DNA from 2 places in the Halomonas sp. EF61 genome. Region 2 is predicted to be linked to the other one. Evidence: predicted binding sites of a transcription regulator. Region 2 holds the regulator's gene; the other holds the start of a gene.

Region 1 (15,047 bases), on a different contig from region 2:
TACGCAGGTTCTCGCGGGCCTGGGCAAGGGCGGACAGGATCGAGCCGGAGTAGCGTCGGTCGGCACACAGGAACTGCACCACGTTGCGATCGTTGGGCTCGTCGTAGAGGGTCTCGAACACCTCGGCGCCCCCGGTGATATCGACCATCGCCGCCCATCCCAGCGGTTGGCGGTAGGGCATGTCGAGCATCAGGTGACTGGAAACGTTGATCAGCCGGGCGGTATCTTCGGCACGCTCGATGTAGCGGGCCATCCAGTACAGGTTTTCGGCGACTCTGGAAAGCATCAGCATGGTCTCAGTCCTCCCCCGTCTCGACGATCCAGGTGTCCTTGCTGCCGCCCCCTTGGGACGAGTTGACCACCAGCGAGCCCTTGACCAGGGCCACACGGGTCAAGCCACCGGTGGTGACGTAGGCGCCGTCCTGGCCCGACAGGATGAACGGGCGCAGGTCGACGTGGCGCGGCTCGGGCCTGCCATCGAACAGCGTGGGGGTGGTGGACAGGTTCAGCATGGGCTGGGCCATGTAGTTGCGCGGGTCCTCCTGGATCAGCCTGGCGAAGGCATCACGCTCGGCCTGGGAGGCCTGAGGCCCCATCAGCATGCCGTAGCCGCCGGACTCGTTGGCGGGCTTTACCACCAGTTCATGCAGGTGCTCCAGCACATAGCGGCGGTCTTCCTCGAGCATGCACAGGTAGCTCGGCACATTGGGCAGCAGCGCCTCCTGATCCAGGTAGTACTTGATCAGTTTCGGCACGAAGGCGTAGACCACCTTGTCATCGGCGACACCGGCCCCCGGGGCGTTGGCCAGCGCCACCTTGCCGCTGCGCCAGGCCCGCATCAATCCGGGTACGCCCAGTACCGAGTCCTTGCGAAACGCCTCCGGGTCGAGGAAGGCGTCGTCGACGCGGCGGTAGATCACGTCCACACGGGTCAGCCCCTGGACGGTGCGCATGTAGACCACGTCGTCGTCATCGACCAGCAGATCCGGCCCCTCGACCAGCTGCACGCCCATCTGCTGGGCCAGGTAGGCGTGCTCGTAGTAGGCCGAGTTGTAGATACCCGGGGTCAGCACCACCACCTGGGGATCGTCCCAATGGCGTGGCGACATGCCCGCCAGCATGTCGTAAAGCTGGGGCACATAGTCGTCGACCGGATGAATCTTGCCCGAGGCGAACAGCTCCGGCAGCACGCGCTTGGTCACGTTGCGATTCTCGAGCATGTAGGACACCCCGGACGGTATCCGCAGGTTGTCCTCCAGCACGTAGACGGTGCCGTCGCCACCACGCACCAGATCGGAGCCGCAGATATGCGCCCAGACCCCGTGGGGTGGATCGATCCCTACACACTGGGGGCGAAAGTTGACGGATTGCTCGAGTACCGCCGCCGGCAGCACGCCATCCTTGACGACCTTCTGGTCGTGGTACAGGTCGTCGATGAACAGGTTGAGCGCCTCGACCCGCTGCTTGAGGCCTGCCTCGGTGCGTCGCCACTCGTCGGCGGGGATGATGCGAGGCACGATGTCGAAAGGCCAGGCGCGGTCGATCATGCTGCCCTCGGAATACACCGTGAAGGTGATCCCCATGGTGCGAATGGCGATCTCTGCTGCGTTCTTGCGCTCTTCCAGCTCGTCAGGGGCAAAGCCCGCGAGCACGTTACACAGCATCTTGGCCGCCTCCCGCGGCATCCCGGGCGTCGCCACCAGTTCGTCATAGAACCCTGCGCAGTCGTACTGCTGCCAATCCACATGGCTCATCGGCACACCCTCGATTGTTTTCGGCATCCGGCGACCCGACAACGACGATGGCACCCCCGCCTTCGACCGTACCGGGTCCCTCCTTGCTGTATAGCAAGCTCTGTACCAGGCCGCCGAGAATAGGACACAGCGCCGCACCTTCTCGCCGGACCGACGGGCGCAATTGAGCAGTTTGGACAAAAAGCGACCACTTGCTCCTGCCGAAAGTGCGCCACGAGCCAGCAAGAAGGGGCAGCGAGCACCGATCTGGTGCAATCCGGGCGGCACCTGGCGAGCGTGAGCGGCAGCTATCATCAGCCCTTGCGACGCCGGTCGAAAACCCCTGTTGCTGACAACGTCCACCTTTCGAGCTTGAGAGACAGGCAGGAGTCGGGTACATCTTGTCGCCACGGTTCGGGGGGGATATCGTCACCTTCTGCAACATTCGCCTACACCCAGGAGCCTCCTCGCTTCCCATGCCTGCCTCTTCTCGTTCCGCCCTCCCTGGCTCGTGCGCACCGCTGTCCTGCCCTGCTCAAGACAGCGGCGCCAGGCGGTGCCGTGTGGCCAGCCTTGGCAGGGGTGTCACGGCGGGATCCGGCAGATGATCTATCGACTTCGCCACACCACGCGCTACCACTACAGCGAGATCGTGACATTGAGCGAGAACGAGGCCTGCCTGATGCCCCGTGAAATGGCCTACCAGCAGGTTGCCTGGGCGCAATTGTCGATCTCGCCGGGCGAGTCGCTACGCCAGAGCCGACAGGACGCCTTCGGCAACCATATCGCGCTGTTCGCGGTCGACACCCCCCATACCCAGCTCGAGGTCACGCTGGAGGCGCAGGTCATGACCTCGCCTCGCGCCACACCGCCGCAGGCCCTCATGGGCTGGGAGCGGTGTCGAGAGCTGTTGGCAGACCGCCACCAGCCAGGTTTCCGCGAAGCACAGCCGTTTCTTGAAAACTCCGCCTATATCGAGCGCCGCCCGCTGCTCGCCGCCTGGGCAGAAGACTGTTTTCCCGCTGGTGGCGATCTGGTGGACTGCGTGGAACGCTTGAACCGTCGCATCTATGAGGAATTCCGCTACGACAGCGAGTTCAGCGACCTGGAGACGACACCGTCCCAGGTGCTCCAGCATCGCCGTGGGGTGTGTCAGGACTTCGCTCACCTGGCCATCGCCACCCTGCGCTCGGTGGGTCTGGCCGCGCGCTACGTCAGCGGCTACCTCGAGACGCTACCGCCTCCAGGACAGCCTCGACTGATGGGCGCCGACGCCTCCCACGCCTGGTTCTCCGTGCTGATACCCGGCTGGGGTTGGCTCGACTTCGACCCCACCAACGGTGTGCGCGCCGGCGAACGACACCTGTTGCTTGGCTGGGGCCGCGACTACGAGGACGTGGCGCCGCTCAAGGGCGTGGTGACCGGTGGTGGGCGCCAGCGCCTCGAGGTGGAAGTGGACGTTGTTCCCGCCGGGGAATTCGCGGCCACCGGACCGACCTCCGCCATCCCTGGCGATCACCCGGCAGCGCCGATAGCCGGCTGATTCGCTGTCCTTTATATTGCGCAGGCTCTGCCCGGCCTTGCCCTGCCCTGCCCACCGTCTTCTCAGGAGAGATTCCATGCAGGACCTGTTGATCTGGATTGCCACCGGCTTCGGCCTGGGCTATTCCCCCTGGGCGCCGGGGACGGTCGGCTCCCTGATCGGACTACCGGTCGCCTGGTGGCTGTTCCGGCTGCCGCTCGGCACGCGCCTGGCCGTTACCCTGACGCTCCTCGTGCTGGCCGTTCCCGTCTGCCACTTCGCTTCGATGTGGCTGGGCGGCGGCGACCTGCCCCAGATCGTGCTCGACGAATGGGTGGCCCTGCCCATCGCGGTGCTGGCCTTCTCGCGCTACCGACGACGCATCATCCTGCCGCTGGGCTATCTACTGTTTCGCCTGTTCGATATCTCCAAGCTGTCTCCGGTACGCGAGATCGAAGGTATTGGCGGGGGACTCGGCATCGTCGCCGACGACGCAATGGCGGCATTGTATGCAGCCCTCACCCTGATACTGCTGGTGCGCCTGACCCGCCGCTACTGGCAGCGAGATCCCGAGCAGTCCTCTTAAGCCAATAGCGGCCTGCCAATGCCGAGCGCTGCTTCCTAAATCCACAGCCCTGACACAAAAAAAACCGCCCTCGACGGGCGGCCAAACGGGACAGGGGTCTATCGAAACAGTGACCGGGGGAACTCGTGCCCGGCCTCTGGCGACCAGTGCAGCAGATGCTGCACTGGCGTCAGTCAATCAGCATCGGTTATTCAGGGATCAGCACGCTGTCCACCACGTGGATCACCCCATTGCTGGCCTTGATGTCGGACTCCACCACGGCGGCATTGCCTACGCTTGCCGAGCCTTCCTGGGCGTCGATGGCCATGTCGGTTCCCTGCAGGGTGGTCACCTCAGATGACTCCTCCAGTGACACTTCTCCTTCCACCATGTGGTAGGAAACGACCTCGACCAGACGTCGGTGGGAGGCCTTGTCGTCGCTCATCCACTCGTCGAGCTGTCCTGGCTGCAGGGTACCGAAGGCTTCGTTCGTTGGAGCAAAGAGCGTATAGGTTTCATCTCCCTGTAGCGGCTCGTCGAGGCCAGCCTTCTCGACAGCATCAAGCAATGTCGAGAAACGTCCGTCGGCCTGGGCGACTTCGAGCAGATTGCGTGAGGGATCCTGCTGTTGCTGCTGATCCGCTTCGGCCACCCCGCCAGCGAGCAGCGCTACGCCGAGCACGCAGCTCGGCAGGAACGACGTTGCGGCAGACATTGCTTTTTTCATGCTCTCGCCTCCTTGCGGTGATTGCTCCGAGATGTCGCGTCGCCACTGCGCGCCTCCCGGGAACCTCTCTGTCGGGGCTGCTCAACCAGGACGACGCAGTTCATGTACAAAAATTAGATCAAGAACAAGTAATGTACAAGAAAAAGTTTTACGACAGCTTTCGCCACTCTGATCATCAAAGCGTCATCTTTTGACGTCATGATATGGGCGCTGCTCGGAAAGACGGTAATGACGGCGAGATGCCGATACGCTTCCGGCGACAGAAAACCTATACAATACTTGCATATCAAGCCTGGCGATGAGAACCTTTCGTACCGTTGAGGCTCGGCCAGGAGGGCCATGCGCAGCCTCGCTTCCACAACGGAACGAACGACGGCACGTCATGCGCCAAGGAGGGCGACCCGTGTACTACCCGATTTCCTGTACCCGCTGTGGCCACGACCTGGCCAGCACACCGGGACCTGTAACGGCTCAGCCCAATGACTGGGAAGAGCTGAACTGCACCGAGTGCGGTGAGTTTCATGCCACCCTAGGCGCCTGGGAAGAACAGCAGACGCCCGACCGCCTACGCTTTCTCAACAAGTCTCGCAGCCTGATGATGGCCATGCGACGTGAGCACGATGCCTTGATCGAGCAGCAGCACACCAAGGGAGAGCGAGTCGCATGATCACCGTCGCCCTGGACCTGAGCTGCACCATCTGTGGCCACTCCCGCTTCACGCTGCCTGTTGGTCAAGACGACGGCGACAGCGTTCACTGCGCCAACTGCACCGCCTACAAGTGCAAGGCCATGGACCTGGAGCGCGCGCTGATGGCGACCCTGCCACCGTCCATGCCTGCAGTACCGGCTTCCTCTGGCGCCGCCCAGGCGGTACCCGCCTGAGCGATGGCTTGAGAGACAGCGTTTCTGCGCCCCGCTTTTCGCCGACGCGTCCTGGCGATTCACGCCGCCCCTTTCGGGGCGGCGTTTTTGATGGAAGGCAGCGCAGCCGCTTCTTTGCTTTCTTCCTTTCCTCCTTCCCCCCCTTGCCACCATGGCGGCGACCATCGAGACCGCTATCGAGGCAACTATCGAGGCCAGTGCGGGCCACGGCCCAGGTTTGGGGTATCATTCGCCCGCTAGCGAACGGCCGTCAGGCTTCAACCTCCCCTAGAAGAGGACCAGCCCTCCGCGGTTACGCCACGCTCGCCGGCACTCTCACGCCCCCTGGACACGTGGCTCATGACGAGCCGGAGACCCCATGCAAGAGACCGCCCTTACCGACCCTTCTCCCAAGGCAAACCGTTTTGCCCGCACCCGCGCACTGCCGACCATTGCTCTGTGCGCCCTGATCTACGCCTCGACCCTGGCCGTCGGCTACCACATCAACGCGGCGGTGTTGACGATCCTCAGCATGATCGTGCTGTGCCTGCTGCGGATCCCCGTGGCCATCGCCCTGATCAGCGCCGCCATGCTAGGCGCGCTGCACGCCGGGCTGTCGATGAACGACGCCATCGGCGCCTTCAATGACAACCTGCTGGTCGGCGCCCAGGTCGGCCTGACCTACGTGATGATCGGCGCCTTCGCCGTGGCGCTGTCACGCTCGGGCCTGCTCGAACTGCTGGCCGATGCTATCTCGGCGCGCCTTGGCAGCGACGAGCAAAGTACCCGCAAGAGCGTCAAGTGGACGCTGTTCGGCCTGTTCATCGTCGCCTCACTGATGTCGCAGAATCTGGTGCCGGTGCACATCGCCTTCATTCCGATCCTGCTGCCTCCGCTGCTTGTTGTGCTCGATCGCCTGCGAGTCGACCGCCGCGCCGTGGCCTGCATCCTGGCCTGCTCGATCAGCGCCAGCTACCTGCTGCTGCCCACCGGCTTCGGTGCCATCTTTCTCAACGAGATCCTGCTGGCCAACGTCAACAGCGTCGGCGCGGACTACGGGCTGACCGCCACCGCCGACATGGCCCCCAAGGCCATGGCACTACCGGTGCTGGGCCTGGTCGCGGGGCTGCTGGTGGCCGTTTTTATCAGCTATCGCCGCCCGCGCGACTACGTCACACCAAGCACCACTGCCACCGTCGCCACCAGGCCCGCCTCGCCGGCTCGCCTGAAGCCGCTGCAGCTGGTCATCACCTTGGGCGCCCTGGCGGTGGCCCTGGTCTTTCAGCTCAAGTTCGACTCGCTGTTGCTCGGAGCCATGGTCGGTTTTCTGATCCTGGGGGTGTCCGGTATCTTCCGCTGGCAGGAGCAGGATGACGTCTTCACCGACGGGCTGCGGATGATGGCGCAGATCGCGGTCATCATCACCGTCGCCTCCGGCTTCGCCGGCGTGCTGACCGCCACCGGAGAAATCGAGCCTCTGGTAGCGGCGTCGGCCGAACTGATCGGCGGCAACATGGCGCTGGGCGCAGCGGTGATGCTGGTGGTGGGACTGTTCATCACCATCGGCTTCGGTGACTCCTTCGCCAGCGTGCCGATCCTGGCACCCATCTACCTGCCACTGGCGCTGACCCTGGGCTTCGACCCGCTGGCGGCGATGGCCTTGCTGGGCGCCTCGGCGGCCCTGGGCGACGCTGGCTCCCCGGCCTCGACCATCACCCTGGGCGCCACCGCCGGGCTTAACGCCGATGGCCAACACGACCATATTCGCGACAGCGTCATCCCCACCTTCCTGCACTGCAACATCGGCATGCTGGTGTTCGCCTGGATCGCCGCCATGGTGCTGTAATGCGCAGCACCTGACACCAAGCCTCGCAGCAATGGCAAAGGCCACCCCTCGGGTGGCCTTTTGCACGGCACCAGGCCAAGCGCAGATAACAGGGCGCGGCCATTCAGGCCAGCGATTGCGACTCTGCCACCTCGATCAAGCGTCGGACCGCCGGCAGGCTGGCATCCCTGCGCCAGACCAGCATCAGTGGCAGCACTATATCCAGATCCTCCAGAGGAAAGCTGACCACGCCTTCCGGCGCCCCGGCCATGGTCATTTCCGGCAATATCGTGCAGCCCATGCCCGCCGCCACCAGGCACAGCATGGTGGCGTTGTCGGTGCCTTCCTGCACCACGTGGGGGGTGAAGCCACGTCGCTGAAAGGCATGGATCAGCTTGTCGTGATAGACCGGTGTCGCGCTACGCTCGAACCAGATGAAGTCTTCACCGGCCAGGTCCGCCAGTCGAGAGGGGGGATGCTGCGCCAGGCGTGATCCTTCGCTGGCTACCAGCACAAGACGGTCTTCATAGAGGCAGTGGCTGTCGAGCTGATCATCATCGTCAGGGGGAAAGAACAGCATCCCCGCATCCAGCTGATGATGGCGCAGCGCCTCCACCTGGGGCGCGGACAGCAGCGACTGTACCTTGAGGCTGACGTCCGGGTAACGCTGGCGATACCCGTTGAGCAGCTTGACGATCTGGGGCACCCACAGGTGCATGACGGTGACGCCCAGACGCAGCTGTCCGAGCTGTCCATCGGCAATCCGACGAGCATCGAGCTTGGCGGTCTCGAACTCTCGCAACAGTCGTCGCGCTTCGCCGTGAAAGGCAACCCCCGCAGCGGTCAAGCTTACGCCCTGACGTGATCGCTCCAGCAGGGTGGCTCCCACCGACTCCTCCAGCAGCCTGAGCTGGCGGGTCAAGGCCGGCTGGGCCAACGGGATCTTTCTTGCCGCGCTGGAAATCGCGCCCTCCTCGACCACCGTCAGAAAGTAGCGCAGCTGCTTGAAGTCCATGTTCGATCCTTGTTGAGCGGGGCCACCACGCCAGTACCAGGGTTCACCCAAGTCGACGGCTCATACGGCAAATCCATACAATAAAAGCATGGAAATATAAAAATAATAATATTTTATCTATGACACACCGCCAACCATGATGAAGGACACAATCAACAAGCGTCCGGAATCTCATGACTCAGCCTATCGACCCCACCTTCTTCGACGACCAGCACAGCAGCTTGACCGAACTGCGCCAGCACTTTCATCGGCATCCGGAACTCGGCTTCAAGGAACACGCCACCTCCGCGCGTGTCTGCGATGAGCTGGAGCGGCTCGACATTCCCTTCGACCACGGCCTGGGCGGCACCGGTGTCGTGGCCACCATCAGAGGGCTTGGCCCCGACAACGGTCGCCGTATTGGCCTGCGCGCCGACATGGACGCGCTGCCGATTCAGGAGGCAAGCGACCACGGCCATGTCTCCGAAGTGCCTGGTGTCATGCATGCCTGCGGCCACGATGGCCACACCACCATGCTGATCGGCGCCGCTCGCTACCTCGCCCGCCACCGCGATTTTTCCGGCACCATCCAGCTGGTGTTCCAACCGGCGGAAGAAGGCCTGGGTGGTGGAAGAGCGATGGTCGAGGAGGGGCTGTTCGAGCGCTTCCCCATGGATGCGATCTACGGCCTGCACAACTGGCCGGCTCTGCCCCGGGGGCAGGTGGCGATTCGCCCGGGCCCGATCATGGCCGCCACCGATCGCCTGGATATCTGCATCCGCGGCAAGGGCGGCCACGGCGGGGTGAACCCTCACCTTTCTACCGACCCGGTCAGGATGGCCGGCGCTCTGATCCAGGCCCTGCACAGCGTGGTCTCGCGCGATGCCGACCCACTGTCTCCAGCGGCACTGAGCCTGTGCGGCATCAAGGGAGGTGAACTCGAAGGCTTCGCCATCATTCCCGACGAGGTCCGACTGAGCGGCACGGTGCGAACCCTCGACAGCGCTACCCAGGATCGCATCGCCGAGGCCATCCAGCGCACCTGCGATGGTGTGGCGGCGACCTACGGCGGCGAGATCGAGGTCGATCACCAGCGCATCTTTCCGGCCACGGTCAATCACCCGGCGGCGACCGACCACGTCATCGCCACCGCGAAGGAACTGCTGGGCGAGACCGCACTGGAGCGCGACGTGAATCCCAGCCTTGGCGGTGAAGACTTCGCCTTTATGCTCGAAAAGTGCCCGGGAGCCTACTTCTTCCTCGGCAGCGCCGAATCGGACACCACCCCGCCGCTTCATAACGCTCGCTACGACTTCAACGACGCCATCATTCCCGTAGGCAGCCGACTGCTGGTTGCCATCGCTCTTGGCGCCTTGAACGACCATCGCTGAGGCGATGCCGACAACGACCACACTCAACAACAAGAGGTCTTCCCATGAACCACCAAAAAGGCATGCCTTCCAAGGGCCTGCTGATCTACTTCGTGCTGTGCACCCTGGCCATGGTGTGGCCGGGTGCGCTGATCGCCAATCGCATCGATCCGATGATGCTCGGCATGCCGTTCTTCATGTTCTGGTACGTGGCCTGGGTCTTCGCCCTGTTCGTGGGCCTGTTGATCGCCTATCGCAAGGATACCGGCGAGGAGGCAGACCATGAGTGATTCTCTGCTGATCACCGCCATGACGGTGGGCTATCTGGTCATCGTGCTGCTGGTGGGCCTGCGCGCAAGGCGTGGCCAGGGCTCCTCGCTGGAAGGCTACGTGGCGGGCGGTCGCCATATGGGCCTGCTGGTGCTGTTCTTCATCCTCGGTGCCGAAATCTTCTCCGCCTTTGCCTTCCTCGGTGCACCTGGCTGGGCCTACAGCAAGGGCGCCCCGGCGTTCTATATCATCGCCTACCTGACGCTGGCGGTGATCGTGTGGTGGCTGATCGCGCCGCATATCTCGCGACTGGGTCGCCGCCACGGCTTTCTAACCCAGGCCGAGTTTCTGTCGGCCTGCTACCCCACTCCAAAGAATGTGCTGGGCCTGGTCATCGGTGTCGTCAGCGTGCTGGCGATGATTCCCTACCTGACGATCCAGATCGCTGGCGCCGGCATGCTGTTCGAAGCGGCGACCTCCGGCACCATCCCGTTCTGGCTGGGCAGTCTGCTGGCCTGCGGCGTGGTGGCCGCCTACGTCTACGCCAGCGGCCTTCAGGGCATCGGCTGGACCAACCTGATGCAGGGCCTGATGATGGTCGTCATCGCCTGGGCACTGGGGCTGACCACGGCCGAGCAGTTCTTCGGTGGCGTCGGTGAAATGTTCCAGCAGATCAAGGACCAGGCGCCGGAATACCTGACCATGCCCGGCGCCACCGGGATGGGCTGGGGCGCCTTCTCCACTGCGGTGCTGGTCAGCGCGCTGGGCTGCGTGATGTGGCCTCACATCTTCATGAAGTTCTACAGCGCCAAGGACGTCAGGACGCTCAAGCGTGTCTTTGTGCTCTACCCTCTCTACAGCTACCTGCTGGTACCGCTGCTGATCATCGGCTTCGCCGGCATCGTGCTGCTCGCCGACACGCCACTGGATTCGCCTGACCGGGTGCTGCTGACCATCGTGGTGGAACTCGCCGACCTGCCCGCCTGGGTGATCGGACTGGCACTGTCCGGCGCCTTGGCGGCAGCCATGTCGACCGCCGCCAACCTGGCTCACACCTCGGCCACCATCCTGGTACGTGACGTGGTCCAGTTCACGCCCAGGATGCGCGCCCTGCCCGAGCACAAGGCGCTGTCACTGACGCGCTACGGGGTCATCGCGATATCGCTGATGGCGTACCTGCTGGCACTGGCCAACCCCGGCTCGCTGGTCAGCCTGCTGCTCGGAGCCTACGGCATTATTGTGCAACTGCTGCCGATGCTGCTGGGTGCCCTGTTCTGGCGTCGCGCGTCCCAGACCGCGGCCTTTATCGGGCTGAGTGTCGGCGCCGTCATCACCCTGCTGCTGCAATTCGGCATCGATGCGCCTTTCGGCTGGCACCCGGGCTTCTGCGGGTTGGTGGTCAACTCGGCGATCTTTGTCGTCATCAGCCTGATGCGCAAGTCGCGCGAGTCTCGCTCGCCGGTCGAGTGCCTGTCACCCCAGGTCTGATAGACCCTCGTCGATGACCTGCTCCAATCGCCAGCGGCCCGATACCGGGCCGCTGGTGTCGTGTCAGGTGACGCTGTCGCCCCCCGTGGCCACCCTCGCGTGTCTTCTCGTTTGCCCTCGTGGTCAGCCCCATCATTGATTTTATAGACACCTGGTCTAAAATCATTGCATGACCAATCCGACGATAGCCAGGCGCCGGGGGCGACCGCCGAAGACCGACTACAGCGTCGGCGCCACCCAGGGCGACGCCAGAGCGGCGCTGATCGCCAGCGGCCTCGAGACCCTGACCGAACACGGCTTTCTGAGCGCGGGGCTCGATGGCATGCTCAAGCGTGCCGGGGTGCCCAAGGGTTCCTTCTATCACTACTTTGCCAGCAAGGAAGCCTTCGGCCAGGCGGTGCTCGAGCGCTACGGGCGCTATTTTGCCGACAAGCTCGACCGCCATCTGCAAGACGATTCCCGGCCACCGCTCGAGCGCGTGCAGGCCTTTGTCGACGATGCCAAGGCCGGCATGGCACGCCACGACTATCGCCGTGGCTGTCTGGTAGGCAATCTCGGTCAGGAGGCGGCTGGCTTGCCGCCGGACTACCGCGAGCGGCTGATCGCCACGCTCGCCGACTGGCAACGACGTCTCGCCGCTTGCCTGGAAGAAGCCCGCCACCACGGCGATATCGCCTCCGACAGGGACCCTGACCGGCTGGCCGAGGCCTTCTGGATCGGCTGGGAGGGCGCCATCATGCGCGCCAGACTGGAACGCAGCCCGCGCCCGATCGATGTGTTCACCGACAGCTTCTTTTCGGGCCTGACACCCAACGCCAGGGTCGTCCGTCGCCATGAACTGAACTAAGCCTACCTGACTTGACAATAGTCCGACACTGAACCGAGAGCCCGCTCCTGCGGGGTCGTATACGGCGCCCTGATACTGCTTGCGCCAATTTATAGACAAACCGTCTAAAAAGGAGACCGCCATGTTCGACGCCATCGTGATCCGCAAGGAAGGCGACACTCAGAAGGCCGCCATCGAGGCACTTGATGACCAGGCCCTGCCCGAGGGCGACGTGACCGTGAACGTCGACTACAGCACCCTGAACTACAAGGACGGGCTGGCCATCACCGGCAAGGGCCCGGTGGTCAAGTCCTTCCCCATGGTCCCGGGCATCGACCTTGCCGGCGTGGTGGAAGCCTCGCAGCACCAGGACTTCCAGCCGGGTGACCGGGTGGTCCTGAACGGCTGGGGCGTCGGCGAGAAGCACTGGGGCGGGCTGGCCCAGAAGGCTAGGCTGAACGGCGACTGGCTGATCCCGCTGCCCGAAGCCTTCAGCACCAGAAACGCCATGGCCATCGGCACCGCCGGCTACACCGCCATGCTCTCGGTGCTGGCGCTGGAGCGCCACGGGGTGACCCCGGACCAGGGCGAGGTGCTGGTCACCGGCGCCAGCGGTGGCGTCGGCAGCTTTGCCATCACCCTGCTGGCCAAGCTGGGCTACGAAGTCGTTGCCTCCACCGGCAAGGTCGAGGAGGCGGACTATCTGAAGGCACTGGGCGCCACCTCGATCATCGACCGCAGCGAGCTCGAACAGCCCGGAAAGCCCCTGGCCAGGGAACGCTGGGCGGGTGCCGTCGACAGCGTCGGCAGCCACACCCTGGTCAATGTGCTGGCCTCGACCCGCTACGGCGGCACGGTGACCTCCTGCGGCCTGGCCCAGGGCATGGACCTTCCCGCCACGGTGATGCCCTTCATCCTGCGCGGCGTGACCCTGGCCGGCATCGACAGCGTGATGCAGCCCAGAGAAGTTCGCCTGGAAGCCTGGCAGCGCCTGGCCGAGCTGATGCCTGAAGAGCGTCTCGACGACATCGCCAGCGAGATCCCGCTGAGCGAGGCCATCACCACCGCAGAGCGCCTGATGGAAGGTAAGGTCAGAGGCCGCGTGGTGGTCGCCACCCGCTAGGCCCGATGACACGTGCCCTGCTGGCCGTCGCCGGCAGGGCGCCTGATGTTGCTTTCCTCGGCGCTTTCTCGGGCCTTACCTGGCGCTGTCATGGCTTCCTGCCGGCTCGCATACAGGCACCAGCACACCGCCACATATTCCATATGCGGAATTTTATTTCTACATAGGGAATTTTCTTGACGCCCTCAGGGTCGCTTCCTAGGCTGGTTTGAACTTGACGAGGAATCAGCCATGAGCACCGATGGGAACTTCATCAACAACGACTTTGTCAGCGCTCCCCAGGCCAGCATGATCCCGGTCTACTGCCCCGCCACGGGAGCGATGGTGGGCGAGGTACAGGCCGCCACCAACGCCCAGGCGATGGAAGCTGTCGAGGTCGCGGCCAGGGCCCAGAAGCACTGGCGCAGGCTGACCAGTGCCGAGCGGGCGGTACATATGCAGCGCCTGGCCGACGCCCTGATGGAGCGTCGCGAGGCCATTGGGCGGGCGCTGGCCGAAGAGTCGGGCAAGAGCCTCGAGGACGCCACCAACGAGGCGGTATACGCGGCCGATATCACCCGCTACCACGCCGAATGGGCGCGACGGATCGAGGGCGATATCGTGCCCAGCGACACCCCAGACGAGAGCCTGCTGCTCACTCGGGAGCCGATCGGCGTGGTGGCCTGCCTGATTCCCTTCAACTACCCCGTCTTCACCCTGCTGCGCAAGATTGCACCGGCGATGATCACCGGCAACAGCGTGATCGTGCGCCCGAGCAACAACACTCCGCGTTCGGCCTTCGAAATTGCCCGGGCCGTCCAGGCGGCCGAGATCCCGCCGGGGGTGATCAACATCCTGAGCATGGACCACGCCACCGCCGAGGCCGTGTGTACCCATCCAAGGGTCGGCATGATCACCCTCACCGGCAGCGTCGGCGCTGGCCGCAAGGTGCTGGAGTACTCCCAGGTCAATATCGCCAAGTCGTCGCTGGAACTGGGTGGCAAGTCACCGGCCATCGTCGAGCCCGACGCCGACCTCGAGCAGGCCGCCCGTCAGATCGTGGCCTCCAAGACCACCAACTGCGGCCAGCTGTGTACCGCCATCGAGCGGGTCTACGTGCATCGGTCCATCGCCGAGCCCTTCATCGCCCTGCTCAAGGCCAACATGGAGGCCTGCACCTTCGGCAATCGTGCCGAGGCCCCTAGCCACATGGGCCCCCTGATCAACGAGAACACCCGCCTCAATGTCCACCAGATGGTCGAACGTGCCATCGACGACGGCGCCACCCTGGCCACCGGCGGCGCGATTCCCCCTGGCCCCGGACACTTCTACCCGCCGACCCTGCTGACCGACTGCCGCCAGGACATGGAGATCGTCCAGGAAGAGATCTTCGGACCGGTACTGCCGGTGCTGACCTACGCCGATGTGGATGAAGCCCTGGCGCTGGCCAACGACCACCAGTTCGGCCTTGCCTCGGTGGTGTTCACCGAGAACTACCGCACCGCCATGAAGGTGGCACACAACATCGAGGCAGGCGAGGTCTACATCAATCGCACCCCATCGGACCCCTACCAGGGCTACCACGCCGGCTGGAAGCGTTCGGGCCTCGGTGGCGACGACGGCAAGCACGGCATGCTGGACTACACCCAGACCCGGCTGGTGGTATTGAACTACTGACGCCATCCCGCGCCACCCCACACCCAAGCCCATCACCGCCGCGTCTGCGCCTGGCGGCCGGCTAGCTTGCTGCCCTTTTCAGAGGAC
Region 2 (15,047 bases):
GGTCGATGACGAGCAGCGCCCAGTCGGTGCACTGCATATGCACGACCTGCTGGCCGCCGGTGTCATCTGAGCCTCATTTATCCCTTTACAAGGAACGCCGTCATGTCTCACGAGCTTCTCGCCTCCCTCGCGCCGGAACTGGTGGAGCGCCTGCGCCACATCAAGCTGCTGGCGCTGGACGTGGACGGCGTACTGACCGATGGTCGACTGCACTTCCACGCCGACGGCTCCGAGTTGAAGGCGTTCAACACCCTGGATGGCCACGGCCTCAAGCTGGCCAAGCGCGCCGGTATCCAGGTGGCCCTGATCACCGGGCGCAGCTCCCCCATGGTCACCCAGAGAGCCAGAGCACTCGGCATCGAGCACGTACAGCAAGGGGTCGAGCGCAAGCTGCCCGCCCTTGAATCGCTGTGCGATTCGCTTGGCCTGACCCTCGACCAGGTCGCCTACTGCGGCGATGACCTGCCCGACCTTCCCTGCATCCATCGCAGTGCGGTCGGCATCACCGTGCCAGGCGCCCCCTGCTATCTTCGTCAGCACGCCGACTGGGTCACCCAGGTTGCCGGCGGACATGGCGCGGTGCGCGAGATCACCGACACCCTGCTGATGGCCCAGGGCCGCCTCGACGATATCATCGACAGCTACCTGAGCAACGGACCGCTGACATGAAACTGAGCGCACTGCGTCCAGGCTTTCGCTTCTGGCTGGTCATCCTGCTGCTGGTACTCGGTGGCGGCCTGACGTTGCTCGACCCCCGCGAGAGCAACGTCCCCGACCTGGTACCCAATGACAAGGCCGGCGAGCCCGACTACTACCTGGTGGATGCCCGCCTGACCCGCTTCGATGCCCAGGGCACCCCCCACCAGCGCATCGATACGCCACGCCTTGTGCACACACCGCTCGACGACATCACCCGGGTGGACCAGCCGGACCTTGCGCTGATCGACGACAGCGGCCGAGAGTGGATCGCCGACGCCGACAACGGTGAACTGGGTCCGGACGGCAACCCCCTGACCCTGTCGGGCGACGCCCATCTCGAGGCCCCCGCGGAGCGTTGGCAGCTTGATACCGAGGTATTGGTCTACGACAGCGACAGTGGCCATGTCTGGAGCGAAACGCCAGCCGTCCTACGCCAACCCCCTCAACAGATGCAAGGGGAGCGCTTCGACGCCTGGATCCATGACAATACCGCTCGCCTGACCGACAATGTCACCGGTCATCATCCGCCAGAGCCTCAATAAGGAGCCCCTTCCATGATGCGTCCAAGTCCCGCCCTCCTGCTTGCCCTGGCCCTTGGCCTGGCCGCCGGCGCCACCGGCAGCAGTGTCCTGGCGCTGGAAAGTGATCGCAGCGCACCGATTCAGGTGGAGGCCGACCAGCTGGATCTCGATGATCGCGCCGGTACCGCGGTCTATACCGGCGACGTGCGCATTGTGCAAGGCAGCATGATCCTCACCGGCGAACGCGTCGAGATCCAGCGCAACGACCAGGGACAACTGTCACTGGCGACCGCGACCGGCTCCCGCGCCTACCTCGAGCAGAAGCCATCCCCGGAAGAACCGGTGGTCAAGGGCTGGGGCCGCAAGGTGATCTACCACGTAGCCGAACGCCGCATGGAGCTGATCGACCAGGCTGAGCTGCACAAGGCCAATGACACCTTCGACGGTGCCTATCTGGAGTACTTCCTCGATCGCCGCGTGGTCCAGGCCCGCTCCAGCGCCCAGGGCGTCCAGGGCGAGCAGCGCATTCGCATGACCCTCGAGCCGGAAAGCCAAGGAAACTGATGAAGACTCTCCACGCTCGCCATCTGGCCAAGAGCTACAAGAAGCGTCGCGTCGTCCAGGACATCAGCCTGTCGATCGAGCAGGGCAGCATCGTCGGTCTGCTGGGCCCCAACGGGGCCGGCAAGACCACCTCCTTCTACATGATCGTCGGCCTGGTCAGAGCCGACGCCGGCAGCATCAGCATCGATGATCGGGACCTGAGCCGCGCGGCCATGCACCAGCGCGCGCTGGCCGGTATCGGCTACCTGCCTCAGGAGGCTTCGATCTTTCGCAAGCTGTCGGTGGCCGACAACATCATGGCGATCCTCGAGACCCGCAAGGACCTCGACCGCGAGGGCCGAGAAGCACGTCTCGAGCAACTCCTCGAGGATTTCCACGTCAGCCATATTCGTGACAACCCCGGCATGAGCCTGTCCGGCGGGGAGCGGCGCCGGGTCGAGATCGCTCGCGCCCTGGCCACCGAGCCGGCCTTTATCCTGCTCGATGAACCCTTCGCCGGGGTCGACCCGATCTCGGTGGGCGAGATCAAGTCCATCATTCGTCAACTCAAGGCCCGCGATATCGGCGTCCTGATCACCGATCACAACGTGCGCGAGACCCTCGATATCTGCGATCGTGCCTACATCGTCGGCGACGGCCAGATCATCGCTGAGGGCAGCGCCGAGTCCATCCTCGCCAACCAGCGCGTCAAGGAGGTCTACCTGGGCGAGAACTTCCGCCTCTAGACCGCAGGGCCGCCCGACAGCCGCAGTCGCAGTCGCAGTCGCATCAAGCGGCCGCAACACTTGCCAGCATCAGCATCCAACCGCCGGCCCCGAAAGGGTCGGCCTCACCTTGCACACAGGGCCTCCCTCGAAAGAAGCACCTCCCCCCTACCAAGTTGTTCCACATCGACCTTTACACTCCCTCCCACAGGTCAAAAAACACCAACTTGGCAAGATGCTTGCATGTCTGATGACTCGTCGTTAGGGTAAAGCCTTTCGACAACACTGGTGGATCCCGACCCATGGCCCTCAAGGCGTCACTGCAGCTGCGCATCGGTACCCAGCTGACCATGACCCCGCAACTGCAACAGGCGATCGGCCTGCTGCAGCTTTCGACCCTGGACCTGCGCCAGGAGGTCCAGCAGGCGCTGGAGGCCAACCCCATGCTCGAACTCGAGGACGAGTTCGGCGAACAGCAGACGAGGGAAGCCGTGGAAGATGACTGGGCGGATCAGATTCCCTCGGAACTCAGTGTGGACAGCGACTGGTCCGACACCTACCAGGACCTGGGCACCACCCCCGCCGGCAGTGGCGAGGCGCCGGATTTCGAGCGCCAGGCAAGCTCCCAGTCACTGCACAGCCACCTGAGCTGGCAACTGGCGATGCTCGACGTCAGCGACCAGGAGCGCCTGATCGCCGAGAGCCTGCTCGACGCGGTCAACGCCGACGGCTATCTCGAGCAGACGCTGGATGACATTGCCCAGGGGCTCGAGCAAGACGGTCGTCGCCCCCCTCCCCTCGCCGAGGTGGAGGCGGTGCTGGTTCGGCTGCAACAGTTCGAACCGACCGGAGTGTTCGCCCGCGACCTGCGCGAGTGTTTGATGCTGCAACTGGATAGCCTGCCTCGCGATACCGTCCTGCTGCCCCAGGCCGGACGACTGGTAAGACAGTTTCTCGAGGCGCTGGCCAGCGGCGACCGACGTCTGCTGAAGCGCCGACTAGGACTCGATGACGACCAACTCGACAGCGTCATCGAGCTGATCCGGAGCCTCGACCCACGTCCCGGCAGCCAGTTCGGTGACAGCGATAACGACTACGTCATACCCGACCTGGTGGTACGCCACACCGAAGAGGGCTGGCGCGTTGAACTCAACCCGGATGCAATGCCCCGACTGCGCATCCAGCCCGACTACGCTGCACTGATTCGGCGCGCGGACAAGAGCCAGGACAACCAGTTCCTCAAGGACCACCTGCAGGAGGCGCGCTGGCTGATCAAGAGTCTGTCCAGCCGCAACGACACCTTACTGAAGGTCGGCCGGGAAATCATGGTGCGTCAGATCGACTTCCTCGAGCAGGGAGAAGCGGCCATGAAACCGTTGGTGCTGGCCGATATCGCAGACAAGGTGGAGATGCACGAGTCCACCATCTCCCGCGTGACCACCCAGAAGTTCGTGCACACGCCTCGCGGCGTGTTCGAGTTGAAGTATTTTTTCTCGAGCCAGGTCGGCCAGGATGGCGACGCCCATTCCAGTACCGCCATCCGCGCCATGATCAAATCGTTGATTCAAAAGGAACCTGCCCGCAAACCTCTGTCGGACAGCAAACTGGTGGAATTGCTGGCGGAAGACGGCGTCAATGTCGCCAGACGCACCGTGGCAAAGTACCGGGAAGCCATGAATATTCCGTCTTCCAGCGAGCGCAAGCGACTGCGCTGAGGCCTTGCGCTGCGGCGTCGCTAGCCTAGTTATCGGGAAAGCGCAAGCACTTGAAATTTCGCATGACATCTGCGTCTTTCTGCGTAGCGTCGAGGGGGTTTGCAGGATCGGAAAAAGGGTTACAATCAAGCCACCACCCGAAAGAGCAAGGAGCCTGTCATGCAAGTCAACATCACCGGCCACCACGTCGAATTGACCGATCCCCTGCGTGACTACGTACAAGAGAAGCTCACCCGTGTGGAGCGCCACTACGACAACATCACCAACGTCCAGGTGACCCTCTCGGTGGAAAAGGAACGCCAGCTGGCCGCCTGCACCCTTCACGCCGCCGGTGCCGACCTGCATGCCGAAGCGCAGGACGGCGACATGTATGCTGCTATCGACGCCCTTGCCGACAAGCTGGACCGCCAGCTGGTCAAGCACAAGGAAAAATCCCAAGCCCGCGCCCAAGGCGCCGGAATTCGCTGACTCTCATGACATTGGAAGCCATTCTCCCTCCCGAGCGCACATTGTTCGATGTCCCGGGAGGCAGCAAGAAGAGGGTGCTGGAGTTTTTCAGCACCTTCATTGCGCAGAACACCCCGAGCCTGGACAGCCAGGAGGTCTTCAGTCGGCTGATCGGACGTGAGCGCCTGGGCAGTACCGGCATAGGCAATGGCGTCGCCATTCCCCATGCCCGCAACCCCCACTGCAAGGCGCCCATCTCCGGCTTCCTCAAACTCGCGGAACCTGTCGACTTCGATGCCATCGATGGTGAGCCCGTCGATCTGGTGTTCGTACTGCTGGTACCGGAAGAGGCCGACGACGCCCATCTCGCCCTGCTCGGCCAGGTCGCCGGCGTCATGAACGACGCCGACACACGTCACCGTCTGCGCCACGCCAGCTCCCAGCGCGAGCTTCACGAGCGCCTGCAGGAAGCCATCCGCCAACAGGCGCCAGGGGACGACACTCCCTCCTGATCGCGGCCTTGCCTAGGCCATCAGCAATGGACGCCTGCCCAAGGAGACAGGACATGCAGCTCGTGATCATCAGTGGTCGCTCCGGCTCGGGAAAGTCCGTGGCCCTTCAAGCCCTGGAGGACCTGGGGTTCTACGCCATCGACAACCTTCCCGCGACCTTGCTGGGCGCCCTGGTGGACGAGCTGGAAAACGGTCATTCCCGCCGTATCGCCGTCAGCGTCGACGCCCGCAACCTGCCTGAGGCACTGGAACGCTTCCCCGCCCAGCTGGCGTCCCTCAAGCAGAGTCCGATCGACTGCCAGGTGGTCTACCTGACCAGTGATGCGCGAATTCTGCTCGAGCGTTATTCCCACACGCGGCGCCGTCACCCCCTGACCCGTGATAGCGACATGACCCTGGCGGAAGCCATCGAGTCCGAACAGAAGGCCCTTTCGGGTATTCGAGACCTGGCCGATCTGGTCATCGACAGCTCTCGCCTGTCGGTGCACGAACTGCGTTCGCGCATCGCCGAACAGGTCGCCGACCACCGCAGCGGCCAGTTGAGCCTGACCGTGGAGTCCTTCGGCTTCAAGCGTGGCGTGCCGCCGGATGCAGACATCGTGTTCGATGCCCGCTGTCTGCCCAATCCCTACTGGGAACCATCGCTGCGTGATGCCAATGGCTGCGATCCCAGCGTCATCGACTTCCTCGAACGCTATCAGGACGTCGCCGACATGAAGCGCGACATTCTCGCCTGGGTGCGCACCTGGCTACCGCGCTATCAGCAAAGCCAGCGCAGCTACCTCACCGTGGCGGTGGGCTGCACCGGAGGACAGCATCGTTCGGTCTACCTGGCCGAGGGAATCGCCTCGGCCCTGGCCGACCAGCATCCCCGCGTCCGTCTACGCCACCGCGAACTCGGCCAGCAACGCCGACTGGACAGCGGAGGACTCTAGGCGTGGCCCGACGCACCCTGACCCTGACCAATCGTCGTGGCCTGCATGCACGCGCCGCGACACGCCTGGTCACCTGCTGCCAACCCTTTGACGCCACCGTCACCGTCCACCATGGCAGCCGCTCGGGTGACGCCGCCAACATCATGTCGCTGCTGATGCTGGCCGCCCCCTGCGGAACGGAACTGACCCTGGAGGCCGAAGGCAAGGACGCGGACGCGGTGCTGGACGCTCTGGAGGCACTGTTCGACGCACGCTTCGACGAAGACGCCTGACGTCTTCCCTCTCCTTGTTTTGACCGCCACCCCCTGCCTGCCAAGGACGCCATGCAACTGATCCAGACCGGCAAGTACACCGAGGTCCACTACGATCCGGACCAGGACGCCTTCATCAAGACCTTCACGCCCAAGACCAGCGATCGCTGGCGCTACCGCCTGGGCATCCGGCGCTACCCCGGCCACAATTTTCGCTATGTCGCCGGCCGACTGGAGCGACTGGGTATCGCCACACCGAAAATCCTGTCGGCAGAGCGCTATCGCCTGGTCACCGCCAACGTGCACGGCATCGCGCTCAAACAGCTGGTCCTCGACTCGCCGGAACTGCAGAACCGCTACCTGGACATTCTCGAAGCCTTGTACCGTGACCGTATCCACTGTCGTGGCCTGCACACCGAGAACTTCCTGGTCGTCGACGGAGAGGTGATCGCCATCGATCTGGATGCCTACAAGGCGCCGCGGATCTTCACCTATCCGCGCCGAGAGTTCATCGACTGCCTGAGTCGCTCGCTGAAAAACGACGAGGCGTTCCTGTTCGAACGCTTTCTCGAACGTGTCGACGCCCAGCATCCCTGAGCCCAGCATCCCCGAGCCCAGCATCCCTGAGCCCAGCATCCCTGAAAAAGCACCGCTCTTCCTTGTGCCCTCGCCTGCCCCGCTCTACCCCGGTTTTCCGGGTACGAGCGCTGGCGTTGGCGACGGTAGCAGCAGCAGTGGTAAACTTTTAACTCGTCACTCAGTTTACCACCAAGCGTCCTTCAGGAGCCGACATGACCTCTCCGGTGTGGCATCCCTACGCCCATCTCAAGACCCAGGCCCCTGCCCCCCGGGTAGTCGGCGGCCAGGGCACCCGCTTTACCCTGGACAGCGGCGAATCATTGCTCGACGCGACCTGCTCCTGGTGGTGCATGATCCACGGCTACGGACATCCACGGCTGGTCAAGGCGATTCAGGAGCAGGCTGCCACGCTGTGTCACGTGATGCTTGGGGGACTGACCCACGATCCCGCCGACCAGCTCGCCCGGGAACTGGTTCGCGTCACGCCAGAGGGCCTCAACCACGTGTTCTTCTCCGACAGCGGCTCGGTGGGCATGGAGGTGGCGATGAAGATGGCGGTGCAGTACCACCATCTGCGCGGCCGCCCCAACAAGCACCGCATGCTGTCGCTGATGAAGGCCTACCACGGTGATACCGCCGGCTGCATGGCGGTGTGTGACCCCGAAGAGGGCATGCATTCGCTGTTTTCCGGCTTTCTTCCGAAGCACCATTTCGCCCCGGCGCCGACGGCACCCTATACGGCCACGCCAGAGCAGGTCGCCGCCGACCTCGACGCCTTGCGAGCGGTGCTGGAAGCCCACCACCACGAGATCGCCGCGCTGTTGATGGAGCCCCTGCTGCAGGCCGCCGGTGGCCTCAACATGACCTCTCCGGACTATCTGAAGGGTGCTCGCGCCTTGTGTGACGAGTTCGACGTGCTGTTGGTGTTCGACGAAGTGGCCACCGGCTTTGGCCGCACCGGGCGCATGTTCGCCGCCGACCATGCCGGTGTCAGTCCGGACATCATGGTGCTGTCCAAGGGGCTGACCGGCGGCTACCTTGGCCACGCGGCGACCCTGGCCAACGACCGTGTCCATGACACCTTTATCGGCGACAGCGAGCTTCACGCCTTTATGCACGGCCCGACCTTCATGGGCAATCCGCTGGCCTGTCGCGTGGCACTGGAAAGCCTCAGGGTCTTCGAGGAGGACGACTATCTGGGCCGTATCGCTCGGCTCAACGCCATCCTTGTGCAGGAACTCGCCGGCGACAGTGACCTGCGCGCCCACCCTGCGGTGGCCGACATCCGTGTGCTCGGCGCCACCGGCGTGATCGAGGTGCACGACAGTAAAGCGCTGAAAGGCGCCGCCGCCATCGCCCGTGAACAGGGCGTGTGGCTGAGGTCCTTCGGCAGATGGCTTTACACCATGCCTGCCTATATCACCTCGGATGACGAAATGCGCCAGATCATCAAGGCCATGAAGGCGCCTTTCACAGCAAACGCATAACTTTCACAGCAAACGCATAATTAGTGGGCAGGGTCGGCGCTGACTAGCTCTCTACCAGCCCGCCGGCCTATATCACCTCGGATGACGAAATGCGCCAGATCATCATCGCAATGAAAGCGCCGTTTCTTTCTGCATAGTCAGGGTCGGCGCTGGCTGGCTCTCTACCAGGCGCTACCACGTTCTACCAGCCCCAGAACAGCAGCCACCAGGCGCCGATCACCGGCGCCTGGGCGGCGAGCATGGGCAGCATGGCCAGAAGTCGACGCGGGCCACTGGCGTAGCGTCCGAGGATGCCCCATCCAAGCCCCGCGCTTGCCAGCACGCCAAGCCCCAGCAACAGCGCCCTGGCGTCATTGGCCCAGTGGATCAGCAGGCCATCGCCTCGCAGCAGGGTCAGGGTGGTCATCGACAGGCCCAGGAAGACGCCGACCGCGGCCAGGGGTATCAGGGCGTAGGACAGGTGCCACAGTCGCTGCCAGCGCCAGCGGCCAAGCAGACGGTTGGTCAGCGACAGCGACAGCGAGACAAGCCCCCCCAGCACCAGGGTCGTGGCACCGATATAGCCCAGCAGCAGGGCTCCATCGAGCAGGGTGAAGACGTCGTTGTGTTCGGGATAGTGGGTCAGCAGCCACCAGGGTGCGCTGGTTTCCAGCGGCCATCCCCAACCGTGCTGATAGAGCCAGACGGCCGCCTGCTGCTTGGCGGCCACGAACCAGGGGCTCGCCGACCAGTGGAATGCCCCCACCGCGATGCCCAGCAGGCCGAACACCACCAGCACGAACTCCCACAGGGTCGCGGGTCGCTGAGGCGGTGGCGACACCACCTCGATGCCGGGCGCCCTGAGCTCGAGATGGATAGCATCCTTGTAGCCTGAACAACGCGAGCACAGATGGCAGTCACTGGCGCTGTCCAGCTGCTTCAGCGGGATCAGCACCGGGCAGTCCGGAGCCCGACTTCTTGACACCTCACGCCGGCGCTGGCGCCGTCCGTGTTCGGTCCACACCTCGGGGTCGGCGCGGTAGTGCAACGGCGCCAGCTTGGCCAACAGCGCAAAGACGCCGCTGACCGGACACAGATGGCGACACCAGACGCGCTTGCCCTTGCCGTAGACCAGACCGATCACGGCCGCCGCCAGGGTCGAGCCCCCCAGCACCAGCAGCGCGGCCTTGGGATACTGGTAGACGCTGACCAGCTGCCCATAGATCGTGGTCATGGCGAAGCCCACGAACGGCCAGCCACCCCAACGCATCCAGCGCGGTATCGCCCGGCCCATGCCGACACGGCTGGCTGCTTCCGTGATGGCACCCTCCGGACACATCATCCCGCACCATAGCCGCCCCGCCACCACCATGCTGACCATGACAAAGGGCCACCAGATACCCCAGAACACGAACTCGGCGAACACCGTGAGGTGATCGAGGATGCGTGCCTCATGGTTCGGCAGGGGCAACAAGGGCGGCACCAGCAGCAGCACGGCGTAGAACGCCACCACGGCCCACTGCAGTGTCAGAATCCAGCGCCGATGATGCTTCAGCCAGGCTCCCAGACGCGCCCAGCGTCGGGTCTTGCGGGCGCCTGGATGTCGATTCTCAGCCACGGTTGGCCGAGTGTCCTTGCCAGACCCGCAGCGGCGATCGCTGGCTTCTGGCATCACTGCTGGCATCACTGCTGGCGTCACTGTTGCCGTCCCTGTTGCCGGCACTGCCGCCGCCTCGTTCACGACACCGCTCCCTCAACGACGTTGTGGGACGGGCGCTGCCCGCCCACCCACCAGTAGACGAGCCCCCAATAACACAGGTAGCCGAGCACCAGCGTCGAGGAAGGCCAGGCACGGTAACCGGCGATACTGGCCAGCAGTCCGCCGACTCCCTGGCCATCATCCAGCCATACACTGGTGTCCCACAGCGGATCGATCCCGACCGGCAACCAGCCCAGATTCATCAACCGCTCGAGCGCCGCCACCCACAGGCCCGCCGCCACCAGCAGCAGCAGGATCTCGCTGGCCCGGAAGAACCCGCGCCAGGCCAGTCGTCGCGAGGACCACTGCAGCATCACGAAGCAGGCAGCCGCCGTGACAAAGCCGAGACCTGCGGCCAGGGCGAAGGAGGTCAGTTGTCCGCCTCGCCACTGGGCCAGACCCAGACCGTACAGAAACACCAGGGTCTCGGCGCCTTCCCGAGCCACCGCCAGGGCCACCAGGGTAGCAATGCCCCACAGCCGTGAGCGCGACAGACACAGCATGGCGTCACACTCCATGGAGCGTTTGAAGGAGGCACCGCGACGGCGCATCCACGCCACCATCTGCACGATCAACGCGGCGGCAAGCGCCGACATGGCGGTCTGAAACAGGGTCTGGGCGTCACCGGTCAACCAGCGCCCTACTCCCATCAGCACAGCACCCAGCACGACCGCCAGGGCGATACCCGCCGCGACACCGCCCCACAGCCAATTCAAGGCATCGCGACGCCCCTCTCGGGCGAGCCAGGCGTAGACAAGGCCGACCACCAGGATGGCCTCCAGGCTCTCGCGCAGGACCACGATAAAGGCCGCTTCGTTCATGGGTGAGCCTCCTCGGAGGCTTCCCGAGCGATGATCACGCCCTGGGCATCGGGCAGGTGAAACTCGTCGAAGTAGTCGTAGCGCCCCGGCTTCAGCGGGTGGACCACGACGAAGGAGTGAACGCCGGGGCCCATCACCTTTTCCTGGCGAAGCCGGCGACTCTCGAATTCCACCGGCGTACTTCCGGCATTATGCAGTTCGATCTTGAACCGCTGCCCGGCGACGACCTCAAGTTCGACGGGATCAAGCCTGCCGTCAACAAGGGTCAACCGGTAGGTAGGCAGCGCTCCGGCCTCTGCCTGACCAGAGGTGGCGCACAGTGTCATCAGCGACAGCGCGACCAACGGCGCCGTGATCAGCGCGCCCGAGAGACGGGAACGACGTAGCAGCAACATGACCGCCTCCTCTCAGTAGCCGCCCTTCTTGCCCACGCCGGCGTAGACAAAGTCGTACTCGACGTCGAAGGGCGCATACCAGGGTGCCACGCCGGTTTCCTTGTCGATGTGACGCATCAGGTGCGGCGCTTCGATGTGGAAGCTCAGGTGATAGCGCCCCATGCCCTCGAGCGCCACATTGACACCATAGTGCGTGCCGTCGCTGGCGATCATCGGCATCAGGCTACCTTCGATCACACTGTCGCTGCCTTCCTTCTGCAACCGATAGTCAATGTGCAGAAAAGGAATCCAGGCGCCAGGAGGAAAACCGTTGTCGTTGTCCTCGAGGGCGTGAATATCCGCCTCGAGATGAATATCGGCCTCGGCAGCGGCCAGCTCACCGGCAGGCTCCATGACCACCGGCTGCAGGTAGACCGCGGCGACTTCCATGCCGTTGACCAGTTCGGGCTCGCCGATCGGATACTCCAGCGCCGAGGCACTGCTGGAAAAGACACCAAGACAGAGGGTGGTGGCCAGGGCGGCCAGGGCGGAGCGGTCAAAGATCGGCGATGCAGACATGCGAGAACCTCGGGATAGAAAATGGCGAGAACCGTTCGCGCTTCAAGAATCATTTCCATGACGAAGTTCATGAAGCACCGCCCGGTGTCGCCACACTCTAGCCTGTGCCGGCAGGCACGCCTGTGACGTGCATCAAAGTCTCGAACCTCTGTTGCACTGGCCGCGCTTTTACGTGACGCTGAACCATCGGTACCAAAGGCCCCTGACGAGATAGCGAAAGCCCATGACCAGCCTCAGCAAGACCCGCACCAGCTTCTATCGACGCCTCTACCTGGCCCATCTGGTGGCCACCGGCATCGATAGCGTGCCGGCCATCACCGCCGCCACCGGCATGCCGAGACGTACCGCTCAGGACACCCTCGCCGCCCTCGAGGAACTGGACATCCGCTGCCGCTTCGAGCATCAGCCAGGCAAGCCTCACAATATCGGTCACTATCGCATCGATGACTGGGGGCCGATCGACCCCGACTGGCTGTCGCTTCACGCCGAGCGCCTGGGGCAGTTGCTGGGCTACCCCTCGCTCGCCAACGCGCACCCTTGATCCCTTCACCGCGCAGGCAGCGAGCGCCCATGGGCGGATATCACGACGACTCAGTCAACGGGGCGTGCATGCCCGAAGCTCTCTCGAAGTGCATCACTGGCACTGAGCGTCGATACCTCCAGCCCCAGCCTCTCCACCCATTCAAGCGTCGTCTCGACCCAGCCGTCCCGTGAGACCATGAGCCGGTCACCACAGCGGCGGCAACTCTCCACCAGCAAGCGATGCTCTCCGCGCCGTTCATCCGTGAGCTCGAGCCAGTCCGCCCCTTGCGTCAACTGCAGCGCTGTCTCCGGCCACCAGGCCAGCCTCAGGCGAGGATCGACGGCCTCGGGTTCACCGGCGACCAGCAGCGCAATGGCGCCGCAGCCACACTCTGCCCTGGCGTAGAGATTGTTGCTCATGGTGTTCTCCCTGTTTCCCACGCCCTGTGATAGCCGACGCGAACGCCCCGGCTGGTGCCAAACGACGCCAGCCCCTATAGTCGAGCTTTCCTCGACACTGCATCGGATCATGGATTCACGACTCGAACAACGGGCCCTGTCGCTCTCGATCATCACCACCCTGGGCGTCGCCCTGCTCGGGGTCAGTTTCGGCCTGCTGGCCGGCTCCCAGTCGATCCTCTTCGATGGCGTCTTTTCCACCATCGACGCCGCCATGTCGGGGCTTGCGCTGGCGGTATCGCGGCTGGTCGTGCGCGAGGCGACCTCACGCTTCCAGCATGGCTTCTGGCACTTCGAGCCGATGGTGGCGGCGCTCAACGGTGGCATTCTGCTGCTCTTGTGCTTCTATGCCTTTCTCAACGCGCTGCGGGAATTGCTGGGCGGCGGCCACGCCCTCGCCTTCGGCGCGGCCACCCTCTACGCCGCCGTGGTGCTGGTGATCTGCAGCGCCATGGCGGTGTATCTCAAGAAGATCAATCGCAGGGCCAACTCCGAGTTTCTGCGAATCGATCAGAAGAACTGGCTGATGGCGGCGCTGATCACCGGCGCGCTGCTGGTGGCCTTCGTGATCGCCCTTATGCTGGAAGGTACCGCGCTCGACCACTGGACGCCCTACGTCGATTCGGCGCTGCTGGTGGTGCTGACCCTGGTGTTCATGCCGGTGCCCATCAACATCATTCGGCGAGCCGCCAAGGACATCCTGCTGATGGCACCCAGCGCCATCGATCGTGAGGTACACGCGGCGATGAAGGAGATCATGCAAAGAGAGGGTCTCAGCCACTACTACAGTCATGTGGCCAAGAGTGGCCGGGGCCACTTTATCGAGATCCATATCGTCACCGCGCCGAACTTCGCCGCCGGGCGCGGCATGGTAGAGATGGACGAGATCCGCGAGGAGATATCCTCACGACTGAGCATTCCCCCCGAGCGCCGCTGGTTTACCGTCGCCTTTACCGCCGAGGAACGCTGGGCCTGAGGGCGAGGCCGTCAGCCTGGCGCGGGGTCACCGGCAAGACGCGAATAGACCACATGGGACAGCGCCCGTCCGCCGACCCATTCGCACTCGCGCAGCACGCCTTCCTGCCGAAAGCCGAGTCGCTCCGGGATAGCGCGACTACGGCTATTGCCCTCGGCACAACGAATCTCGAGTCGATGAAGCTCGAGCTCGGCGAAGCCCCATTCCACCAGCCTTGCCACGGACTGCGACATCCGGCCCCCGCCCTGGCGGTCGTTGCGCAGCCAATAGCCCAGCGACGCCCAGCGATGACGTTCGACGATGCGGTTGAAGCCGACGACGCCGATCAGCTCATCGTCCTCGAGCAAGACAAAGTGTCGAGCGCAGCCCAGACGCCGCTCGGCCATGGCAGCGGTAACGAAGACCTCGCAATCTCCCGGCTCGCGGGTGGCATCGACCCACGGCAGCCAGGGCCTCAACGACTCCCGGCTCGCATCGATGGCGTGCCACAGAGCGTCACAGTGTTCCTTGCCGATCGACGCAAGCCACAGCCGCTCGGACACCCTCAGCATGCTGCCGGCACCTCCTGCCTGCCAGGTCCGGACCCGCGCAACCTCCAACGCCGACACACCATCTGATACTGAGTCAGAACGCCCGTCACTCGGCGGCCTCCCAGCGATCTCGGCCATTGCGCTTGGCCTGATACAACGCCTGGTCGGCGCGATTCATGGTCTGCTCGTAGGTCTCGTCATGACGGTGCTCCGCCGCGCCGATGCTGACGGTCAGCGTCAGGGAGTCGTCGCTCACCACCTGGGTGGTACGCAGCTTGGCCTGGAGCCGCTCGAACAGGGGTTCAGCCGCCCACAGCGAAGCGCCGGGCAAGGCGATCAGAAACTCTTCGCCCCCCCAGCGGCCGACGATATCGCCACCACGCAGGGTGTCGTCGAGGACCTTGGCCACTACCAGCAGCGCCTGATCGCCGACATCATGCCCATGCTCGTCGTTGAAGCGCTTGAAGTGGTCGATGTCCACCATCGCCAGGGTAAAAGGGCGTTGCTGTCGGCTGGAGGCGGCCATCAGTCGACGCAGCTCGGTGTGCAGGCCACGACGGTTGGGGATCTTGGTCAATGGATCGAGCATGACCTCGCTTTCCAGCGTCTGCTTGCGCTCGAACAGCAGCTCCTG

The links. The regulator sigma-54, encoded in region 2, starts transcription at its own class of promoters, with help from an activator protein. The targets are predictions, from matches to a motif close to TGGCACNNNNNTTGCTNT.
Region 1: NFI08_RS08130 (circularly permuted type 2 ATP-grasp protein) is a predicted target of sigma-54. The motif match lies at 1,845-1,862, and genes of this name have one in related genera.

Annotation. Positions count from the first base shown of each region.
Region 1 is NZ_JAMSHM010000001.1:1,822,202-1,837,248, reverse strand. Features, by position in the region: gene NFI08_RS08135 (alpha-E domain-containing protein) at 1-292, opposite strand, end outside; gene NFI08_RS08130 (circularly permuted type 2 ATP-grasp protein) at 297-1,754, opposite strand; gene NFI08_RS08125 (transglutaminase family protein) at 2,338-3,276, shown strand; gene NFI08_RS08120 (phosphatidylglycerophosphatase A family protein) at 3,353-3,841, shown strand; gene NFI08_RS08115 (fasciclin domain-containing protein) at 4,029-4,547, opposite strand; gene NFI08_RS08110 (hypothetical protein) at 4,951-5,214, shown strand; gene NFI08_RS08105 (hypothetical protein) at 5,211-5,429, shown strand; gene NFI08_RS08100 (Na+/H+ antiporter family protein) at 5,911-7,254, shown strand; gene NFI08_RS08095 (LysR family transcriptional regulator) at 7,358-8,248, opposite strand; gene NFI08_RS08090 (M20 aminoacylase family protein) at 8,422-9,618, shown strand; gene NFI08_RS08085 (DUF3311 domain-containing protein) at 9,663-9,887, shown strand; gene NFI08_RS08080 (sodium:solute symporter family protein) at 9,880-11,355, shown strand; gene acuR (acrylate utilization transcriptional regulator AcuR) at 11,525-12,202, shown strand; gene acuI (acrylyl-CoA reductase (NADPH)) at 12,324-13,304, shown strand; gene aldA (aldehyde dehydrogenase) at 13,536-14,960, shown strand.
Region 2 is NZ_JAMSHM010000002.1:150,612-165,658, forward strand. Features, by position in the region: gene NFI08_RS09740 (KpsF/GutQ family sugar-phosphate isomerase) at 1-70, shown strand, start outside; gene NFI08_RS09745 (KdsC family phosphatase) at 103-669, shown strand; gene lptC (LPS export ABC transporter periplasmic protein LptC) at 666-1,241, shown strand; gene lptA (lipopolysaccharide transport periplasmic protein LptA) at 1,254-1,784, shown strand; gene lptB (LPS export ABC transporter ATP-binding protein) at 1,784-2,509, shown strand; gene NFI08_RS09765 (RNA polymerase factor sigma-54) at 2,791-4,203, shown strand; gene hpf (ribosome hibernation-promoting factor, HPF/YfiA family) at 4,363-4,671, shown strand; gene ptsN (PTS IIA-like nitrogen regulatory protein PtsN) at 4,677-5,162, shown strand; gene rapZ (RNase adapter RapZ) at 5,216-6,097, shown strand; gene NFI08_RS09785 (HPr family phosphocarrier protein) at 6,100-6,369, shown strand; gene NFI08_RS09790 (BUD32 family EKC/KEOPS complex subunit) at 6,421-6,945, shown strand; gene bioA (adenosylmethionine--8-amino-7-oxononanoate transaminase) at 7,140-8,414, shown strand; gene NFI08_RS09800 (4Fe-4S binding protein) at 8,596-10,011, opposite strand; gene NFI08_RS09805 (FTR1 family iron permease) at 10,131-10,973, opposite strand; gene NFI08_RS09810 (cupredoxin domain-containing protein) at 10,970-11,368, opposite strand; gene NFI08_RS09815 (iron transporter) at 11,381-11,926, opposite strand; gene NFI08_RS09820 (winged helix-turn-helix domain-containing protein) at 12,150-12,467, shown strand; gene NFI08_RS09825 (hypothetical protein) at 12,518-12,868, opposite strand; gene NFI08_RS09830 (cation diffusion facilitator family transporter) at 12,978-13,883, shown strand; gene NFI08_RS09835 (GNAT family N-acetyltransferase) at 13,895-14,434, opposite strand; gene NFI08_RS09840 (diguanylate cyclase) at 14,520-15,047, opposite strand, start outside.